4 regions of the Streptomyces sp. NPDC044984 genome follow, and region 4 is predicted to be linked to each of the others. Evidence: riboswitches for the same ligand, from Rfam matches in the RefSeq annotation. Region 4 holds a riboswitch; each other region holds the start of a gene.
What was found. A riboswitch is a leader RNA that binds a small molecule or an ion and turns the genes downstream of it on or off. The one in region 4 is predicted to bind cyclic di-AMP.
Positions count from the first base shown of each region.

Region 1: linked by a shared signal. The riboswitch ahead of AB0A94_RS12445 (transglycosylase family protein) and the one ahead of AB0A94_RS36250 (peptidoglycan DD-metalloendopeptidase family protein) in region 4 are both predicted to bind cyclic di-AMP.
Region 2: linked by a shared signal. The riboswitch ahead of AB0A94_RS21940 (M23 family metallopeptidase) and the one ahead of AB0A94_RS36250 (peptidoglycan DD-metalloendopeptidase family protein) in region 4 are both predicted to bind cyclic di-AMP.
Region 3: linked by a shared signal. The riboswitch ahead of AB0A94_RS00725 (transglycosylase SLT domain-containing protein) and the one ahead of AB0A94_RS36250 (peptidoglycan DD-metalloendopeptidase family protein) in region 4 are both predicted to bind cyclic di-AMP.

Region 1 is NZ_JBEZBE010000009.1:87,506-92,156, reverse strand. It holds gene AB0A94_RS12455 (cytochrome P450) at 1-1,153, shown strand, start outside; gene AB0A94_RS12450 (transglycosylase family protein) at 1,351-2,373, shown strand; cyclic di-AMP (ydaO/yuaA leader) riboswitch at 2,579-2,747, shown strand; gene AB0A94_RS12445 (transglycosylase family protein) at 2,752-3,471, shown strand; gene eno (phosphopyruvate hydratase) at 3,705-4,651, shown strand, end outside.
Region 2 is NZ_JBEZBE010000020.1:13,607-18,257, reverse strand. It holds gene AB0A94_RS21955 (hypothetical protein) at 1-219, shown strand, start outside; gene AB0A94_RS21950 (dihydrofolate reductase family protein) at 339-1,472, shown strand; tRNA gene AB0A94_RS21945 (tRNA-Met) at 1,536-1,609, shown strand; cyclic di-AMP (ydaO/yuaA leader) riboswitch at 1,918-2,075, shown strand; gene AB0A94_RS21940 (M23 family metallopeptidase) at 2,088-3,107, shown strand; gene AB0A94_RS21935 (PrsW family intramembrane metalloprotease) at 3,207-4,562, opposite strand; gene trmB (tRNA (guanosine(46)-N7)-methyltransferase TrmB) at 4,592-4,651, opposite strand, start outside.
Region 3 is NZ_JBEZBE010000001.1:146,826-151,476, forward strand. It holds gene AB0A94_RS00715 (GNAT family N-acetyltransferase) at 1-450, opposite strand, end outside; gene AB0A94_RS00720 (HAD family hydrolase) at 658-1,530, shown strand; gene AB0A94_RS00725 (transglycosylase SLT domain-containing protein) at 1,494-1,973, opposite strand; cyclic di-AMP (ydaO/yuaA leader) riboswitch at 1,979-2,147, opposite strand; gene AB0A94_RS00730 (polyprenyl synthetase family protein) at 2,719-3,729, shown strand; gene AB0A94_RS00735 (DUF2092 domain-containing protein) at 3,972-4,651, shown strand, end outside.
Region 4 is NZ_JBEZBE010000058.1:4,815-9,465, reverse strand. It holds gene AB0A94_RS36255 (SGNH/GDSL hydrolase family protein) at 1-477, opposite strand, end outside; gene AB0A94_RS36250 (peptidoglycan DD-metalloendopeptidase family protein) at 683-1,624, opposite strand; cyclic di-AMP (ydaO/yuaA leader) riboswitch at 1,629-1,790, opposite strand; gene AB0A94_RS36245 (alpha-galactosidase) at 2,105-4,177, opposite strand; gene AB0A94_RS36240 (tyrosine-protein phosphatase) at 4,349-4,651, shown strand, end outside.

The DNA.
Region 1 (4,651 bases), on a different contig from region 4:
GCCCAGCGGGGTGGAGGCGTGGCTGGTCACCCGGTACGCCGATGCCAAGCAGATCCTCGCCGACAACCGGCTGTCCAAGAACCCCGCGCACCACGACGAGCCCGCGCACGCCAAGGGCAAGACCGGTATCCCCGGGGAGCGCCAGGCGGAGCTGATGACGCATCTGCTGAACATCGACCCGCCGGACCACACCCGGCTGCGCCGGCTGGTCAGCAAGGCGTTCACCCCGCGCCGGGTCGCCGAGTTCGCGCCCCGCGTGCAGGAACTCACCGACGGGCTCATCGACCGGTTCGCGGACAACGGCTCCGCCGACCTCATCCACGAGTTCGCCTTCCCCCTCCCCATCTACGCCATCTGCGACCTGCTCGGCGTCCCGCGCGAGGACCAGGACGACTTCCGGGACTGGGCGGGCATGATGATCCGCCACGGCGGGGGGCCGCGCGGCGGGGTCGCCCGGTCCGTGAAGAAGATGCGCGGCTACCTCGCCGAGCTGATCCACCGCAAGCGCGAGGCGCTCCCCGCCGAACCCGCCCCCGGCGAGGACCTCATCTCCGGCCTCATCCGCGCCTCCGACCACGGTGAGCACCTCACCGAGAACGAGGCCGCCGCCATGGCGTTCATCCTGCTGTTCGCCGGTTTCGAGACCACCGTCAACCTGATCGGCAACGGCACCTACGCCCTGCTCACCCACCCCGACCAGCGCGACCGCCTGCAGCGGGCCCTCGCCGCCGGGGAGCACGGGCTGCTGGAGACCGGTGTCGAGGAGCTCCTGCGGTACGACGGCCCCGTGGAGCTCGCCACCTGGCGGTTCGCCACCGAGCCGGTCACCATCGGCGGACAGCGCATCGCGGCCGGCGACCCCGTCCTCGTCGTGCTCGCCGCCGCGGACCGGGACCCGGAGCGGTTCGCCGACCCGGACGTGCTCGACCTCGGCCGGCGCGACAACCAGCATCTGGGGTACGGCCACGGCATCCACTACTGCCTGGGCGCCCCGCTGGCCCGTCTGGAGGGCCGGACCGCGCTCGCCACCCTGCTGACGCGTCTGCCGGACCTGCGGCTCGCGGTGGAACCGGCCGAGCTCCGCTGGCGGGGCGGGCTCATCATGCGTGGACTGCGCACGCTCCCGGTGGAGTTCACTCCTCCGCGCACGTGACGGACCGGGCCGCCGTCCGCTGTGCCCCTGAGCGGGCCAGCGCAAACATGACACGCTCTCAACTCTGTGATCTTCACGTGATCTGCGCGGCATGAACTTGTGACAAGTGATCGTCTGCGGATACGTTCACCCATCAAGTGCGGCACATGAGTTCCACTCGCCGCGCCGGTCATTGCTGTCTTGCGAAAGGTTTCCGCATGCTCTCCGGAAACGGTCGGCACCGTCGTCCCCGCCAGGCTCCGGCTCTCCTCGTCGCGGCCGGAGTGACCGGCTCCGCCATCGCGATCCCGCTCCTCGGGGCCGGTAGCGCCAGCGCGGCCGACGGTGCGACCTGGGACCGGGTCGCCGAATGCGAGAGCGGCGGTTCGTGGAGCCAGAACACCGGCAACGGCTACTACGGCGGCCTGCAGTTGACCCAGGACGACTGGGAGAACTACGGCGGCCTGGACTACGCGACCAGCCCCGACCAGGCCAGCCGAGGCCAGCAGATAGCCGTGGCCGAGAGAATCCTCGCCGACCAGGGGGTCGGCGCATGGCGCACCTGCGGACTGACGGCGGGCCTCGGCGAGGACTCGGCGCCGGCCGACATCGACACGGGTGTGGCGGAGGACTCGACCTCGGACTCCTCCGGTGCCTCCGGCTCTTCGGACTCGTCCGGATCGTCGGACTCCGGCGATCCGTCCGCTTCGTCCTCCCCGTCGGCCACGTCCGACCCGTCGGTCGATGCCGAGGGGGAGGAGGGCGGCGAGGGTGCTGCCGGTGAATCGGCCAAGTCCGACAAGTCGAGCGGCTCGGGCACGGATTCGGACACCGGCTCCGGCGACGGATCCGGCACCTCCCCCTCCGCCTCGGCCACCCCCAAGGGTGACGAGTCGGACAAGTCCGGGCAGACCACCGGTTCTTCCGAGGTCACCGACACCGAAGGCACCGGCACCGGCCGCCACCGCGGTGTCAGTGCCGAGGAGGCTGAGGCGGAGGGCCGTACGCCGGAATCGTCCGGCCGGCATGCCTCGCGCGGCACCGACGCCTCGCGCGATGCCGCCGACGGTTCGTACACCGTGCGCACCGGCGACAGCCTCTCGTCCATCGCCGACTCCCTTGAACTGGGCGGCGGTTGGCGGTCGCTCTACGCCGAGAACGAGCAGGTCGTCGGCGCCGACCCGGACCTCATCCTGCCGGGCCAGGAGCTCGAGGTCGGGGTCGAACCGGGCGAAAAGTGACGCCCGAAGGAGCGTAGGCCCGGCGGCAGTTGGCGTCATGGTTCGCGGTAAATGTCCGGTTTAAAGGCTGTGAGAGATAGGTCTCAGAAGCCCTGATCGTCTTTGAAATTCCGCGGATCGCGTGCCTACGGTCGTGACCGCTCGCCACCGCGGGCCCCGGCTGCCGCCACGCCGAATCCTGCCAGTGGCAGCACGGGAACAGTCGTCGCGTCATGCGCCGCAGGCAGGAGCGGGGGACCCAAGGTAAGTGCCCCTTCCGGTGGTTGACACCGGATCGGGCTTGGGGTGAAGCCGCGTCCCGTGAGGGGCGTGGCCGGGCAACTCAACCGGCCCGAACCCGACAGCTCACCTCGCAGGCGTCGGTGAGGGGATCCAACCATGCTGTTTTCTGGCAAGGGCAAGCACCGTCGTCCGTCCAAGGCCACCCGCGCGATCGCCGTCGCCGGTGTCGCCTCCGCCGCCGTCGCCGCCCCGCTGATGGCGGCCGGCAGCGCCTCCGCCGCCACCGCCTCCGAGTGGGACGCCGTCGCCCAGTGCGAGTCCGGCGGCAACTGGTCCATCAACACCGGCAACGGTTACTACGGCGGTCTGCAGTTCTCCGCCTCCACCTGGGCCGCGTACGGCGGCACGCAGTACGCCTCCACCGCCGACCAGGCCAGCAAGGCCCAGCAGATCGAGATCGCCGAGAAGGTCCTCGCGGGCCAGGGCAAGGGCGCCTGGCCGGTCTGCGGCACGGGCCTGTCCAACGCCGCCTACACCGGCTCCTCCTCGAACGGTTCCTCGGCCGGCTCCTCGCAGAGCCAGGACACCGGTTCCACCGAGACCCGTGAGACCGAGCAGAAGGCCTCCCGCTCCGCCGAGCGTCCGGCCGCCGAGAAGCAGGCCGAGCGGAAGGCCGAGAAGACCGTCACCACCCCGACCGGCGAGAAGGTCGAGAAGGGTGACGGCGAGTACAAGGTCGTCAAGGGCGACACCCTCAGCTCCATCGCCGCCGAGCGCGACGTCGAGGGCGGTTGGGCCGAGCTGTTCGAGCTGAACGACGACATCGTCGACGACGCCGACCTCATCTACCCGGGCCAGCAGCTGCACCTGAAGTAAGCGGCTGCCCCACGGCTCCCCGCCCCGGTGCGTCTTCCCCCGTACGCGCCGGGGCGGGGTTTTTGTGACCGGGTTTCCGGAAACGGCTTTGTTCCGTTCGGAAACAATTTACTCTCGGTTCTGTCCATGGGGCGGGCGACCGGCGGCCCGATCGCCCGGGGCCGGTTAGGCTCGGACTCGCAAGACCCTCCGGGGTCCTGCCCACCCGCGTCACATCCAAGAAGGAGATGCTCGTGCCGTCCATCGACGTCGTCGTAGCCCGGGAAATCCTGGACTCCCGAGGCAACCCCACGGTCGAGGTCGAGGTCGGCCTCGACGACGGCAGCACGGGTCGTGCCGCCGTCCCGTCCGGCGCCTCCACCGGCGCCTTTGAGGCCATCGAACTCCGTGACGGCGATGCCAACCGTTACCTGGGCAAGGGTGTCGAGAAGGCCGTCCTGGCCGTCATCGAGCAGATCGGCCCGGAGCTCGTCGGCTACGACGCCACCGAGCAGCGCCTGATCGACCAGGCGATGTTCGACCTGGACGCCACCGACAACAAGGGCTCGCTCGGCGCCAACGCCATCCTCGGCGTCTCGCTCGCCGTCGCCCACGCCGCCTCCGAGGCCAGCGACCTCCCGCTCTTCCGCTACCTGGGCGGCCCCAACGCGCACCTGCTGCCGGTGCCGATGATGAACATCCTGAACGGCGGCTCGCACGCCGACTCCAACGTGGACATCCAGGAGTTCATGATCGCCCCGATCGGCGCGGAGTCCTTCTCCGAGGCCCTGCGCTGGGGCGCCGAGGTCTACCACACCCTGAAGAAGGTCCTGAAGAGCAAGGGCCTGGCCACCGGCCTCGGCGACGAGGGCGGCTTCGCCCCGAACCTCGGCTCCAACCGCGAGGCCCTCGACCTCATCCTCGAGGCGATCAAGGAGGCCGGCTACACCCCCGGCGAGCAGATCGCCCTCGCGCTCGACGTCGCCGCGTCCGAGTTCTACAAGGACGGCTCCTACACCTTCGAGGGCAAGGAGCGCTCCGCCGCCGAGATGACCGAGTACTACGCCGAGCTCGTCGACGCGTACCCGCTCGTCTCCATCGAGGACCCGCTGTTCGAGGACGACTGGGAGGGCTGGAAGACCATCACCGCCAAGCTCGGTGACAAGGTCCAGCTCGTCGGCGACGACCTGTTCGTCACCAA
Region 2 (4,651 bases), on a different contig from region 4:
GAGCCGTGGCGAGCGGCCGACGGCGGGGAGCCGGTACGAGGCGCCTCCGTCCTGGCGGGGATCCTCCTGCTGAACGCCGTCGTGCTCGTCGCCGGCGCGCTGCTGCTCCGCGCGGGCCCCGCCCCGCCGCGGCACCCGGTGCGCGCGGTCACGACGCCGGACCTGTCCGCCCCGGACACCGTCCGGCGGCCGGCGGGCGCGGCGAGAGCGCCCGGCTGATCACCCCGTTCCCCACCGTGCCGGACCGGCGGGAGGGCGAGCGCGCCACGAGCAGCGCCCGCGCCTGTTGTCAGACTGGACCCCCACAGGCCCGCCCGCCCTCCCGGGAGTAGGAACCGATGCCCCACCCGTACGTCCTGCTGTCCGCCGCCGTCTCCCTCGACGGCTACCTGGACGACACCGGCCCCGAGCGGCTGCTGCTGTCCGGTCCGGCCGACTTCGACCGGGTCGACGAGGTACGGGCGTCCGTGGACGCCATCCTGGTCGGCGCCGGCACGATCCGCGCCGACAACCCCCGGCTGCTGGTCAACTCGCCCGAGCGGCGCGCCGCCCGCGTCGCCGGGGGCCGGGCCGAGTACCCGCTCAAGGTCACCGTCAGCGGCTCCGGCGACCTGGACCCGGCGGCCCGGTTCTGGCACATCGGCGGTGAGAAGGTCCTCTACACGACCGACGAGGGTGCCGGGCGCGCCCACGCCCTCGGCCTCGCCGCCGACGTCGTCCCGCTCGGCGCCGAGCTCGACTGGCGGCTGCTCCTTGAGCACCTGCACGCCGAGCGCGGGGTCCGGCGGCTCATGGTCGAGGGCGGCGGCACGATCCACACCCAGCTCCTCACCGAAGGGCTGGCCGACGAGCTCCAGCTGGTCCTCGCCCCGCTGTTCGTCGGCGACCCCGAGGCCCCCCGCCTCTTCGGCCCCGGCTCCTACCAGGGCGGCCGGCTGCGGCTGGTCGAGAGCCGCCCGATCGGCGACGTCGTCCTGATGCGCTACGAGCCCACCGCCCCCGGCACCGGCCCGCTGCCCTCCGCCGCCGACCACCACTGGCTGGCCCTCGCCTGCGAGCTGGCCGCCGAGTGCCCGCCCTCGGAGACGGCGTTCAGCGTGGGCGCGGTCGTGGTGGCCGCCGACGGTACGGAGCTGGCGCGCGGCCACTCCCGGGAGGGCGCCGATCCGGTGGTGCACGCGGAGGAGGCCGCGCTCGCCAAGACCGACCCCGCGGACCCCCGGCTCGCCGGCGCCACCGTGTACTCCAGCCTGGAGCCCTGTGCCCGCCGCGCGTCCCGGCCCGCGCCCTGTGCCCGGCTGGTCCTGGACGCGGGGGTGCGGCGGGTGGTCACGGCCTGGCGCGAGCCGGACACGTTCGTGGCGGGCGCCGACGGCAGCGCGGTACTGGCGGCCGGGGGCGCCACCGTCGTCGTCCTGCCGGAGCACGAGGACCGCGCCAAGGCGCCGAACGGACATCTGCTCGACCGCTGAAACCGGGCCGCCGGCAATGGATGTGCGCCGGGTCCTGCGGATGGCGTACACTGGTTTCACCGACGCGGGGTGGAGCAGCTCGGTAGCTCGCTGGGCTCATAACCCAGAGGTCGCAGGTTCAAATCCTGTCCCCGCTACTGAAGGCCGAGGGCCGGAATCCAAGGATTCCGGCCCTCGGTGTTTTCCGTTCCTCCTCCGCTTCCCGCTCTCACTCAGCGTGAGCGGTCCGTCCCGCAGCGCATAACAACTGACGTACGGTCAGAAACCGTCCGTCGCGCGAGACGGCCTGAAGCACGGTCAACTCGCCCGTTTTTGACCGCCCGTGGGAAGTAAGTCCACCCGGAAATCGTTAATGATCAAGAGGAACGGCTTGGAATCAGGCCCTCGCGTCTATTAACGTTCGATAACGCAGCGCGGTCGTCCCAGCCGTCACAGAAGTCGGCTCCGTGCGCACGCGCCGAATCCCGCGAGGGAACCGGGGAACCACCACCATGGGGTGAATCGCGTGGATACCACCGTGGAGACACGGCTCGTATACGCGCGTAGGAGACCTTCCCGCTCCGAACCCGTCAGCTAACCCGGTAGGCGAAGACGGAAGGAAAGGAGCGCGCCCACGTGGCGTCCAACCCGCCTGCCCCCGAGGCCCCGTTCAAGCCGAGCGACACCTTCGCCTACGGCGCCGGCCGCGCCGACGAGGGGCCCTTCGAGGAGTGGAACCCCACCGCGGAGTCCGTTCGCCCCGTACGCGGCCGGCATCGCGTCTCCAAGCAGCGCGGCGGAGGACTCGCCCGCAGCTCCACCGTCCTGGGCGTCGGCGTCATCGCCGCCGTCGGCGCCGGCGGCATGGCCAGCGCCCAGACCGGCAAGCCGCCGGTTTCGATCTCCATGCCCGACCTCCCCAACGTGGGTTCCCTCATCTCCGACGAGGAAACCCCCGAGGGATCGGCCACCCCCCTCAGCACCCTCGGCATGACCGCCGCCGACACCGAGCAGGGCTCCGCCGACGCCGGTGAGGCGCTGCGCACCAGGATCATGGCGCAGGTCGAGCAGCAGCAGGCGCAGGCCGAGAGCAAGGCCGAGGCGGAGGCCGTCGCCGCCGCCGAGAAGGCGGCCGCCGAGGCCGCCGCCAAGGCGGAGAAGGAGGCCGAGGCCAAGGCCGAGGCCGCCAAGAAGAAGGCGGAGGAGGAGGCCGAGAAGAAGGCCGAGGCCGAGCGCCTCGCCAAGCTGGCCAAGCAGTACGCGCTGCCGACCTCCTCGTACACCGTCACCTCCACCTTCGGCCAGGCCGGCGCCTACTGGTCCTCCGGTCAGCACACCGGCCTCGACTTCGCCGCCCCCACGGGCACGCTGATCAAGGCGGTCCACACCGGCACGATCACCTCCGCCGGCTGGGACGGCTCCTACGGCTACAAGACCGTGCTCACGCTCGACGACGGCACTGAGATCTGGTACGCACACCAGTCCTCCATCAGCGTCAGCGTCGGCCAGAAGGTCAACACCGGCGATGTGATCGGCCGTGTCGGCTCCACCGGCAACTCCACCGGGGCCCACCTCCACCTGGAGGTCCACACCGGCGGCTCCGCCTCGGGCATCGACCCGATGGCCTGGCTGCAGAGCAAGGGCCTCACGGTCTGAGCGACCCGGCTTCCCACGCCCTGAACCCCGGCAGTCCCGACGACGACCTCTCGACGTCAGGGCCGCCGGTCAGGTGCTCTCCGGGGCGGTGCGGACCCGTCAGGGCCGGTGGGCGTTCGGGTCGTACGCGCCGTACGGGTACCCGTACGGCGGCTCTCCGTACGGCGGCTGCCCGTAGCCGCCGTACCCGCTATACCCGCCGTACACCGCCCACGGCGCCGCGGTGACCGGAACCCGGGGCGCGGTGGCGCGGGCCGCGTGCTCCAGGGCCGGCCGGGCCGCTGCCCGCCGGTGCCACAGCTCCAGCAGCAGCTCACGTTCCCGGGTGACGAAGTCCGGCCCCGCCCGCCCGAGCCGCCCCCGGTGCCGCAGGAACGCCAGCGACGTCGCGTACGCCTCGTACGCGGCGACCGACCGCGCCGCCGCCCGCCCGCCGCAGCGGCGCGCGTACCGCAGGGCGACGCGCCGCGCCCGCATCGAACCCAGCGCGAACGGCTCCGCCGCGTCGAGCCACCCGGCGGCCACGTACGCGGGCAGCTCCTCCCGCACGGTCCGCAGCTCCCGCTGCCGCGTCCACACCACCAGCCAGGTCAGCAGCCCGAACACCGGCACCATGAACACCGCGTACACCGCGAGGAAGCCGTACTGGCCGAGCGTCGAGGAGCCGTTCCACAGCGCGTGCACGCCCATCGCGAGGAGCAGCCCGCCGAGCGGCAGCAGCACGCGCCGGACCCGCTGCCGGTCCGCGGACAGCGCGGCGACGCCGAAGCCGATCCCGGTGAGCACGGTGAACAGGGGGTGCGCGAACGGCGACATCACGATGCGGACGAAGAAGGTCGCCGCGGTGACCGAGGCGATGCCGCTCTCGCCGGTGAGCTGGTCGGTGCCGAAGGCGGTGCCGAGGTAGAGGATGTTCTCGGTGAACGCGAAGCCGGTGGCGGTGACCCCGGCTATCACCACGCCGTCGAGGATCCCGGTGAAGTCGCGTCTGCGGAACAGGAACACCAGCAGGACGGCCGCGGCCTTCGCGGACTCCTCCACCACCGGCGCTATGACGGTCGAGCCCAGGGTGTCGGCGCCGGTCGGGTCGGCGGTCGCCGTCGCTATCCACCGGGTGGCGAAGCTGTTCGCGACGATCGCCATCAGCGCCGCCGCACAGGCACCCCAGGCGAAGGAGAACAGCAGGTTCCGCCAGGGGCCCGGCTCGACCCGGTCCAGCCACCGGAAGGCGGCGACGAGCAGCGGTACGGGCAGGACGGCGAGGCCGAGCCCGACCAGGAACCCCCGCGTCCCGGTCTGCTCGCGCACCAGCGCCAGGATGACCAGCCCGGACAGCGCGAGCAGCGTGATCAGCGCGCCGTACCGCACCCAGGGCCGCTGCCACCAGTGCGCGTGCCGCGGCGCTCCGCCGGGGGCTGCGCCGGGAGGCGTCGGGTACGGGGGACTGGTGGCCACGGGATCGACCCTCACGAGGCGGGGCTGTATCAGGCTCGGTCTGCTGCCTGCTCGTCCTGCGGTACGCGGCGGAAGAGCACGTCGTTCAC
Region 3 (4,651 bases), on a different contig from region 4:
CAGCACCGACTCGTACGCCTCGTAGCCCTTCTCCACGTCGATGACGTACGTGGCGTGCTCCTCGGCCGCGTACGGCACGAACAGCTCCTGGCCGGCCTCCAGGTTGTCGAAGGCGAAGCTCGACACCGAGCAGGCCCGCAGCAGTTCACCCGTCTCCGGGGCGGCACCGGGGGCCAGGACCGCGCCCTGGCAGTCCGACACCCCGAGCGCGATCGCCCGGCCCTGCCCCAGCACCCCCCGCTCGTACGGCAGGAAGCCCGCGGGCTGCCCGCCCGCGTACAGCACGGCGATCCGGGCCCGCGGCCGCACCCGGGCCGCGGCGATGCTGAACTCCGGTTCCATGAACGGGTTGCGCGGTGCGTCCGTCGCGGCGCGCAGTTCCCGCCAGCGCTCCCGTTCCCCCTCGCCGAGCTCCTCGGGCCTCAGCACGCGCACGCGTCCACTGCTCACCTGACCCCCCGATCAAGTCCCCCCTGGACTCCTGGAAGGTACCGCCCGGGACCGGGCGGACGGTAGATAGCGGACCATGTTCTTGCCAAACGGGGAAAGAGTCCTGAACCGGTCCTTACCCGGCGTCGAGAGAAGGGGAACCGCACCGAAAGCGAACGCAAACGGGCGCGGTGAATCGGACCGTCGGCTTGTCCGTATTCTCTGATCATGGCCGCACCCACCGATTGTTCGCTCATCGCCACCGACCTGGACGGGACGCTGCTGCGCGGCGACGACACCCTCTCCGACCGGTCCCTCGCCGCGCTCGCGCGTGCGGAGCGGGCCGGCGCGCGGCACCTCGTGGTGACGGGGCGCCCGGCCCCCAGAGTGCGGCCGCTCCTGGACGACCTCGGCTGCACGGGGCTCGCGGTGTGCGGGCAGGGCGCGCAGGTGTACGACGCCGGCGCGGACCGGCTGCTGTGGTCCGTGACGCTGGACCGGGAACTGGCGGAGACCGCGCTCGGCAAGATCGAGGCCGAGGTGGGGGAGGTGTACGCCGCGGTCGACCAGGACGGGGTCGACGGGCTGACGCTGATCGAGCCCGGCTATCTGATGCCGCACCCGACCCTGCCCGCGGTGCGGATCGAGCGGCGCGGGGAGCTGTGGGACCGGCCGATCAGCAAGGTGCTGCTGCGCCACCCGGACCTGTCCGACGACGCGTTGGCGGCGGCGGCCCGGTCGGTGGTCGGTTCACTGGCCACGGTCACCATGTCGGGGCCGGGCACCGTGGAGCTCCAGCCGTGCGGGGTGACCAAGGCCACGGGACTGGCGCTGGCCGCCGAGCACCTGGGGCTGAGCCCGGCGCGGACGGTCGCCTTCGGCGACATGCCGAACGACATCCCCATGTTCGACTGGGCGGCCCACGGCGTCGCCATGGCCAACGCGCATCCCGAACTGAAGGCGGTGGCGGACGAGGTCACCACGTCGAACGAGGACGACGGCGTGGCCGTCGTCCTCGAGCGACTGTTCGGCGGGGCGAGGACGCTCGCCCGTCAGCGGGTGGCTCAGTACGCGCCGAAGACGTTGTCGATGGAGCCGTAGCGGTCGGCGGCGTAGTTGCAGGCCGCCGTGATGTTCGCGACCGGGTCGTACGGGTCGAAGGCGGTGCCGGGCACGTGGTAGGCCGCGAAGGTCGGGTCGATGACCTGCAGCAGGCCCTTCGAGGGGGTGCCCTTGGCGGCGTTGGAGTCCCAGTTGTTGATGGCGTACGGGTTGCCGGAGGACTCGCGCATGATGTTGCGGTGGATGGCGTCGTAGCTGCCGGGGATGCCGTGCTGCGCCATGATGTCCAGCGACTCGCGGATCCAGCCGTCGAGGTTGTCCGGGTACGCCGTCGCGGGGGCGGCAGCGGTCGTCGTCGGCTCGGTGGTGGCCGCGGCGGCGCCGGTGGCGCCGAACAGCGGCAGGGCGACCACGGCGACGCCGGTGCCGGCGACGGCGAGGGAGCGGACGAGGCGGCGGCGGTGCTGACCGAAAGCAGGCATGTCTGGGTTCCTCTCCTACGCCTGCGAGGTGAGCTGTCGGGTTCGGGCGGGAGAGTGCCCGGCCGTGCCCCTGCGGGCATGGCTTCACCCCTAGCCGTTCCGGCGCGTGTCCGGTCCGGCGGCTTACCTGGGTCCCCCGCTCCTGCCGTTCTGAGTGATCGTCGTGGGTTGATGCGGGCGGCGGCAGGATTAGGCGTCCACCCGGCAGGCCCGGAACGTATGCGAGAGCACATGTCGGGAACAAGTGCGGATCTCACACAAGGCGCCGTTTGATCTTGCAATGGGTGTTTTGGGATGCTTGATCCTTTGCGAGTGCCAAGGGTCAACTCGGTGCCCTGGAAAGGGAGAAGGCGGGTGGCGGCCGGTGGTGGGGGTGCCGGGTCGCGCGTGACCCACTTCACTGGGGGTCGCCGGTGAGCGCATTTTTCGCCAAGGGGAATTCGCTCAGCATTTGCGGCAAATCGGACGCCGGGACGGGCAGGATGGTCCGCGTGATGGGTCGCGGCCCGGGAGGCGGGCCGGGGGCCGGGTCGAGGAGTGGATCGCCGCCTCCGGGAAAGTCGGAGAATGTCCGTTGTTATCGAATGGTCAAAAGCACTCCGCTCCTGCTCCCGTACCGCCCTGCCCGTAACCCCGGGCGCTGACGGTGATCGAAACGTGACCGGATACGCTGACTTGAGTGAAGGCAGCGACCTATCGACATTCCGTGTAATCGCCAGTGGACACCAGCAGACAGGAGACCCTCGTGACCGTCGTCGGGCCGTTCGGGCTGAGCGTGCGGGACCAGGCTCTGGAAGCCGATGTCCAGGCCGGAATGGCGGCTGTCGAGGAAGGGCTGCTCGAGGCCACCAAGAGTGAGGTCCCCTTCATCACGGGAGCCGCCCAGCACCTGGTGCGGGCCGGCGGCAAGAGGTTCCGTCCGCTGCTGGTGATGCTCGCCGCCCAGTTCGGCGACCCCTACGCGCCCGGTGTCGTGCCCTCGGCCGTGGTGGTGGAGCTCACCCACCTGGCCACGCTGTACCACGACGACGTGATGGACGAGGCCGAGGTGCGGCGCGGCGTCGACAGCGCGAACGCCCGCTGGGGCAACTCCGTCGCGGTCCTCACCGGGGACTTCCTCTTCGCGCGGGCCTCGCACATCCTGGCCGACCTCGGTCCTGAGGCCGTGCGGGTGCAGGCCGAGGCGTTCGAGCGGCTGGTCACCGGGCAGATCCTGGAGACCGCGGGACCGCAGGACGGCCGCGACCCGGTCGACCACTACCTCGACGTGCTCGGCGGCAAGACCGGCTCGCTGGTCGCCGTCGCCTGCCGGTTCGGCGCGATGATGTCCGGGGCCGAGGAGGCGGTCGTGGACGTGCTGACCCAGTACGGCGAGCGGCTCGGCGTCGCCTTCCAGCTCGCCGACGACGTCCTGGACATCGCCTCCGACTCCCACGAGTCCGGCAAGACCCCCGGCACCGACCTGCGTGAGGGCATCGCCACCCTGCCCGTGCTGCGGCTGCGCGAACGGGCGGCCCGGCTGGGTCTCGCCGACGACGTCGCCCTGTGCGAACTGCTCGACTCCGACCTCACCGACGACGCCCGGCACGCCGAGGCGCTGCGGCTGCTGCGCGTCCACCCCGCGCTGGAGCAGGCCCGCCGGGACACCGTGCGCTACGCCGAGGAGGCGCGCGCGGCGCTGGTCCCGCTGCGGGAGTGCGAGGCGAAGGCGGCGCTCGTGCAGCTGTGCGACGCGGTGGTGCACCGCGCGGGCTGAGCCGGCCCGGACTCCTCCGCGACCCCTACGGGGCGGGGGAGGAAACCGCCCTCCGTGTCATACCCCAGCAGTACGTGGAGTTGCGTCCGGGGTCTGACGAATCCGCCTGCCGGATTTGGTCAGATGGACCACGACGGACAACACCACTTCTCACCGGTTCGGGTGAGAATGGCGGCTCAGGGTGAGACTGGTGCGAGGACACGAGACGAAAAGCCGCCGCCGACCACGGAGGTAGGGCACACATGGCACCGTACGAATCCGACGACACGACGACCGCGGGGGAGGCCGGCGAGCCGCGCACGCGACGGCGCAGGGCCGCGCGGTACGTCGTCCCGGTCACGGTGATGGGAGTGGCGGCCGCGACCATCGGGCTCGTCCCCGCGATCGCCGACTCCGGCGACCCCGATCTGCCGGAGATCACCGCAGCGCAGCTGATAGAGAAGATCGCGAAGTCGGACGTCGAGCGGCTGTCCGGCACCGTGAAGATCACCACGGACCTCGGTCTGCCGGACCTCGGCGGACTGGAGAGCAGCCTCACGTCGGGCGCCGCGGGGCGGGGCGAGGACGGCGGCTCCTCGGCCGACCCGTCCGCCAAGCTCACCGAACTGGCGTCCGGCACGCACACCCTGCGCGTCGCGGTCGACGGCCCGGACCGGCAGAAGGTGTCGCTCCTGGAGAACGCCGCAGAGTACAGCCTGATCCACGACGGCGAGGACGTCTGGGGCTACGACAGCGCGTCCAACGAGGTCTACCACGGCACCGTCGACGCCTCCGGCGAGGAGCGTGAGCAGCGGCCTCCGGCCACCCCGAAGGACTTCGCCGAGGAGGCGCTGAAGTCGGTCGACGACACCACGTCCGTGACCGTCGACGGCACCGCCCAGGTGGCCGGCCGGGACGCGTACCGGCTGGTCGTCAAGCCCAG
Region 4 (4,651 bases):
CCTGAGGGACCACAGGTCGAGCACCGGGCAGCCGTAGCGGTCGGCGACGGCCCGCACGTGCCCGTTGTACGTCGCGATCTTGCCGCGCAGATGCTTCAGCAGGGGCACGCCGCGGGTGTCGAACCCGGTCGTCACCAGCACCGTTCCGGACACCGCCGTGAGCGCGGCGATCGCCCGCTCGAACCGCTCGGCCACCTCGTCCGGGTCGCTGCCCGGGCGGAGGATGTCGTTGCCGCCCGCGCAGAACGAGACCAGGTCGGGGGCGAGTTCGACCGCCCTCGGCAGCTGGTGCGCCACGATCTGGTCCAGCAGCTTTCCGCGCACGGCGAGATTGGTGTACTCGAAGTCGCCCTCGGGCCGGAGGTCCGCGAGGAGCACGGCGAACCGGTCGGCCCAGCCGACGAACGCCCCGTCGGGGCCGGGGTCGCCGACGCCCTCGGTGAAGCTGTCCCCCACCGCCACGTACGACCCGATCACTGCTCTGCTGTCACTCTTCGAATCGTCTGCCACAACCGCTCATGATTCACCTTCTAATGTGACCTACGCGACCGTAAGGAAGGGTTGACGGACGGTGAGATAAGACACTCTCAAAATGTTGGCCAATTCCGGAATACGCCGAAGGCCGGACCCGGGGATCGGGGTCCGGCCTTCGGCGCGCGTGTCAGGAAGGTCGCCGCGGGGGTCAGCCGATGGAGACGCCCTTCGAGCCGAGGTAGGCGACCGGGTCCACGTCCGAGCCGTAGTCCGGGGTGGTGCGGATCTCGAAGTGCAGGTGCGGGCCGGTCGAGTTGCCGGTCGAGCCGGAGAGGCCGACCTGCTGGCCGCCGGTCACGGTCTGGCCGGCCGAGACGGAGAGCGAGGACAGGTGGGCGTACTGGGCGTAGTGGCCGTCGTCGAGCTGGATGACGACCTGGTTGCCGTACGCACCGGCCCAGCCGGCGGAGACGACGGTGCCCGCGCCGACGGCCTTCAGGGAGGTGCCGGTCGGGACGGCGAAGTCGACGCCGGTGTGGTAGCCGCTGGACCACATGCTGCCGGCCACCTTGTAGGCGGTGCCGAGCCCGGCGCCGGGCACCGGGGAGCTGTAACCGGAGGTGCTCGCGGCCTGGTCGGCGCCCGTGGTCTGGGTGGAGGTCTCCGAGGAGGGCTGCTCGGCGGACTGCTCCACCGGCTGCTCGGCGGGCTGCTCGGCCTTCTGCTCCGGGGCCTGCGGGGCCTTGGCGGAGGACGGCTTCTGCGGCGCGCTCGCGGCGGCCCCGCCGTCGACGGAGAGCTTCAGACCGGGGTGGATGAGCGCCGGGTCGTCACCGACGGCCTCGCGGTTGTCCGCGTAGAGCTTCTTCCAGCCACCGTCGACGTGCTCCGTCTCGGCGATCTTCGCGAGGTAGTCGCCGGCCTTCACGGTGTACGTGCGGGCCTCGTCGCCCTTCTCGGCGACGGTCTTCTGGCCGGCGGCGGAAAGGGTCTGGACGGCCTTTTCGGGGGCGGTCTGCGGCGTGGCGGCGTGCGCGCCGGTGGCGCCGAGGAACGGCAGGGCGAGTGCGGCGCCACCGGTTCCGGCGACGGCGATGGAGCGGGTGAAACGCTGGGCCTTGGTACGGCGGTGCTTACCCTTCGCGGGCATGACGAATTCCTCTCCGGCGCCTACGAGGTGAGCTGTCGGGTTCGGGCTGGAGATGCCCGGCCGCGCTGTCGCGCGGCTTAACCCCAAGCCGTCCCGGGAACCGGAACAGGCGGTCGTACCTGTGGGTCCCCCGCTCCTGCCGTACACGGGTCAGTGTGTGCGGGCTCCGGGCGGCGGCAGGATTAGGCGTCCGTCCGGATCGGTGGTGAACGTAAGCGACCCGGACGCGAAGGGACAAGCACGGAGTTCACCGCGAACCCGTTTTCCGTGATCCAAAGGCGGAATTGACGTCACCGAGCGTCAGCCGGGATTCCCTTTCCCGCGCGAATTCCCTTGCCATCCACCAGAATTACGTGAGCATGGCGATAACACATCGTCACGGATATGACGATGCTCACGCACCCCCTCCCCATCTCCCTCCCTTTCGGGGCGCGTTATGGCGAAACCGCCCAATCGGACAGAACACCCGAATCGGGAGAATCACAGACGCCGCAACCGCACCACCACGGCGTCCAGATCTCCCCGCAGACCGATGCGCAGCCCATGGTGCAGCAGGAGGGCACCTCGGTGCGTTTCGCCCGTTTCGCGGCATTCGTACGAGGCTTCCGGGTCGAGGCCGCGCAGCCGGAGGGCCGGGACGGGCTCCCCGTGGTGCTGCGCCTGGAGGCAGGCGAGGACGACGGTCTCGTCGCCGAGGACGTACTGCACCGCGCTCAGCCCGCCCTCCGGCGGGCGCAGCCGGTACAGGTCGCCGCGCTGGACGACGGGCCGGATCTCCTTGTAGAGCGCGACCCACTCCCGCGCCTCGGCGAGCTCCTCCTCGGTCCACCGCGCGAGGTCGCCGCCGACGCCGAGCACCCCGGCCATGGCGCTGACGAACCGGAAGCGCAGCGAGCTGACCCGCCCGTTGAGCATCGCGTTCGGGCTGTCGGTGACCCAGGCGGCCATCACCCGGGCAGGGTGGAGCTGGCTGAAGCCGTGCTGGATGGCGAGCCGGTCGAGCGGGTCGGTGTTGTCCGAGGTCCACACCTGGTCGGTACGGGAGAGGACCCCCAGGTCGATCCGCCCGCCGCCGCCCGAGCAGGACTCGAAGGCCACCCCCGGATGGGCCGCCCGCAGCCGGTCCAGCAGGGCGTACAGGCCTCGCACGTGGTCGGTCCACAGCCGCTGCGGATACGGGTCGTCCGGCCAGCCGGCGTCGCTGAAGCAGCGGTTGAAGTCCCATTTCACGTAGTCGACGGGGGTGCCGGAGAGCAGCCCGTCCAGCCGCTCCCAGAGGTACTCCCGGACGTCGTCGCGCGCGAGGTTGAGCACGAGCTGGTTGCGGAACTCCGTGCGCCGGCGGTCCGGCTGGAACTGCACCCAGTCGGGGTGCGCCCGGTAGAGGTCGCTGTCCGGGTTGACCATCTCGGGCTCGACCCAGATGCCGAACCGCATCCCGAGCCCGTGCACATGGTCGGCGAGGGGTTTCAGGCCGCCGGGGAAGCGGCCGTGGTTGGGCGTCCAGTCGCCGAGCCCGGCCCGGTCGCTCGTCCGTGCCCCGAACCAGCCGTCGTCGACCACGAACAGTTCGACGCCCATCGCGGCGGCCCGCGCCGCGAGCTCCCGCTGCTGCTCCTCCGAGATGTCGAACCCGGTGGCCTCCCACGAGTTGAACAGCACGGGCCGGTCCCGGTCCGCGTCCGGGACGACGTGCGTCCGCTGGTAGGCGTGCCAGGCACGGCTGGCGCCGCCGAAGCCGCCGTCGCTCCACAGACCGGCGAAGACCGGTGTGACGTACGTCTCCTCCGTGCCCAGCATCAGCAGGCCGGAGTCGTCGTGCCCCGCGCCGCCGGTGATCTGCACGCGCGCGTCGGGGAGTTGGGCGACGCAGATGCGCCAGGACCCGGACCAGCCGAGGGCGCAGCCGTAGACCTCGCCGCGCTCCTCGGTCGCGTCGGTGTCGAGCGCGACCCAGGGCAGGTGCTGGTGTCCGGTGTGGCCGCGGCGGCTGCCGACGACCTTCTCGCCGTAGGTGAGCGGGGCGCGGGTCAGCCGGGACTCGGCGGCCCAGCGGCCGTGCAACTGGGACAGCCGCCAGTGCTCGCGCTCGGGCAGGGTCCAGGTGGCGGAGTCGGCGCGCAGGAGTTCGGCCGCGGGTCCCCGGTTGTGCAGGGTCACCCAGCGCTCGACCACGTCGTCGCGCATCCGGTAGTGCAGGGTCACGGTCAGTCCGCCGTCGCGGAAGCGGAGACGGAGTTCGCCGTCGTCGCTCTCGTGGCCGTCGAAGGCCCACTCGGTGCCGCGCCGCCCGTCCGCGGTGCGTACGGACAGGGCGGGCCGGACGAAGCGGGGGCCGCCCTCGACCGGGTACTCCTCGCGCCCGTCCAGGCGGGACTCGAACGGCCAGTCGTCCGGCAGCGGGCGCGCGGCGAGGGCCTCCGCGTCGGCGAGCGCGATCCTCGGGCCCCAGTGCAGATGCACCAGCTCGTCGCGGTCCGTGACATGGAGCGCGTAGCTGCTGGCCGGCCCCGACAGGAGCCAGGTACGACCGTCTTGGGAGACCTGCGTCACCGAACCTCCAACATACCCGAACAGATGCGATCAGACACCAACATCATCAGGGTCGCGGGGGTGTCCGGGCAATGCCTGTGGACAACTCATTGCCCCAGGCAGGCATGTCGTATCGTCAAGTGGTGCCCGTCGGCGAGCCCCGCCGGCGGCGCCGAGTGGGAGGAGTCCTTCGTGACGCAGCAGATCCCGTCGACCGAACCCGAGCTGACCGGAGTACGCAACTTCCGCGACGTGGGCGGACTACCGACCGTCGACGGTCGGCGGGTGCGGCACGGAGTGCTCTTCCGCAGCGGCCATCTCGCCCATGCGACCGCCGAGGACGCCGCCTTCCTGTCCTCGCTCGGACTGCACACGGTCTTCGACTTCCGCAACGCGGCCGACCAGAAGCTGGAGGGGCCGGACGTCGAGCTGCCGGGCGTGCGCAACGTGAACCTGCCGCTCAGCGACCCGGCCGACGGCGCCGAGTTCTGGAAG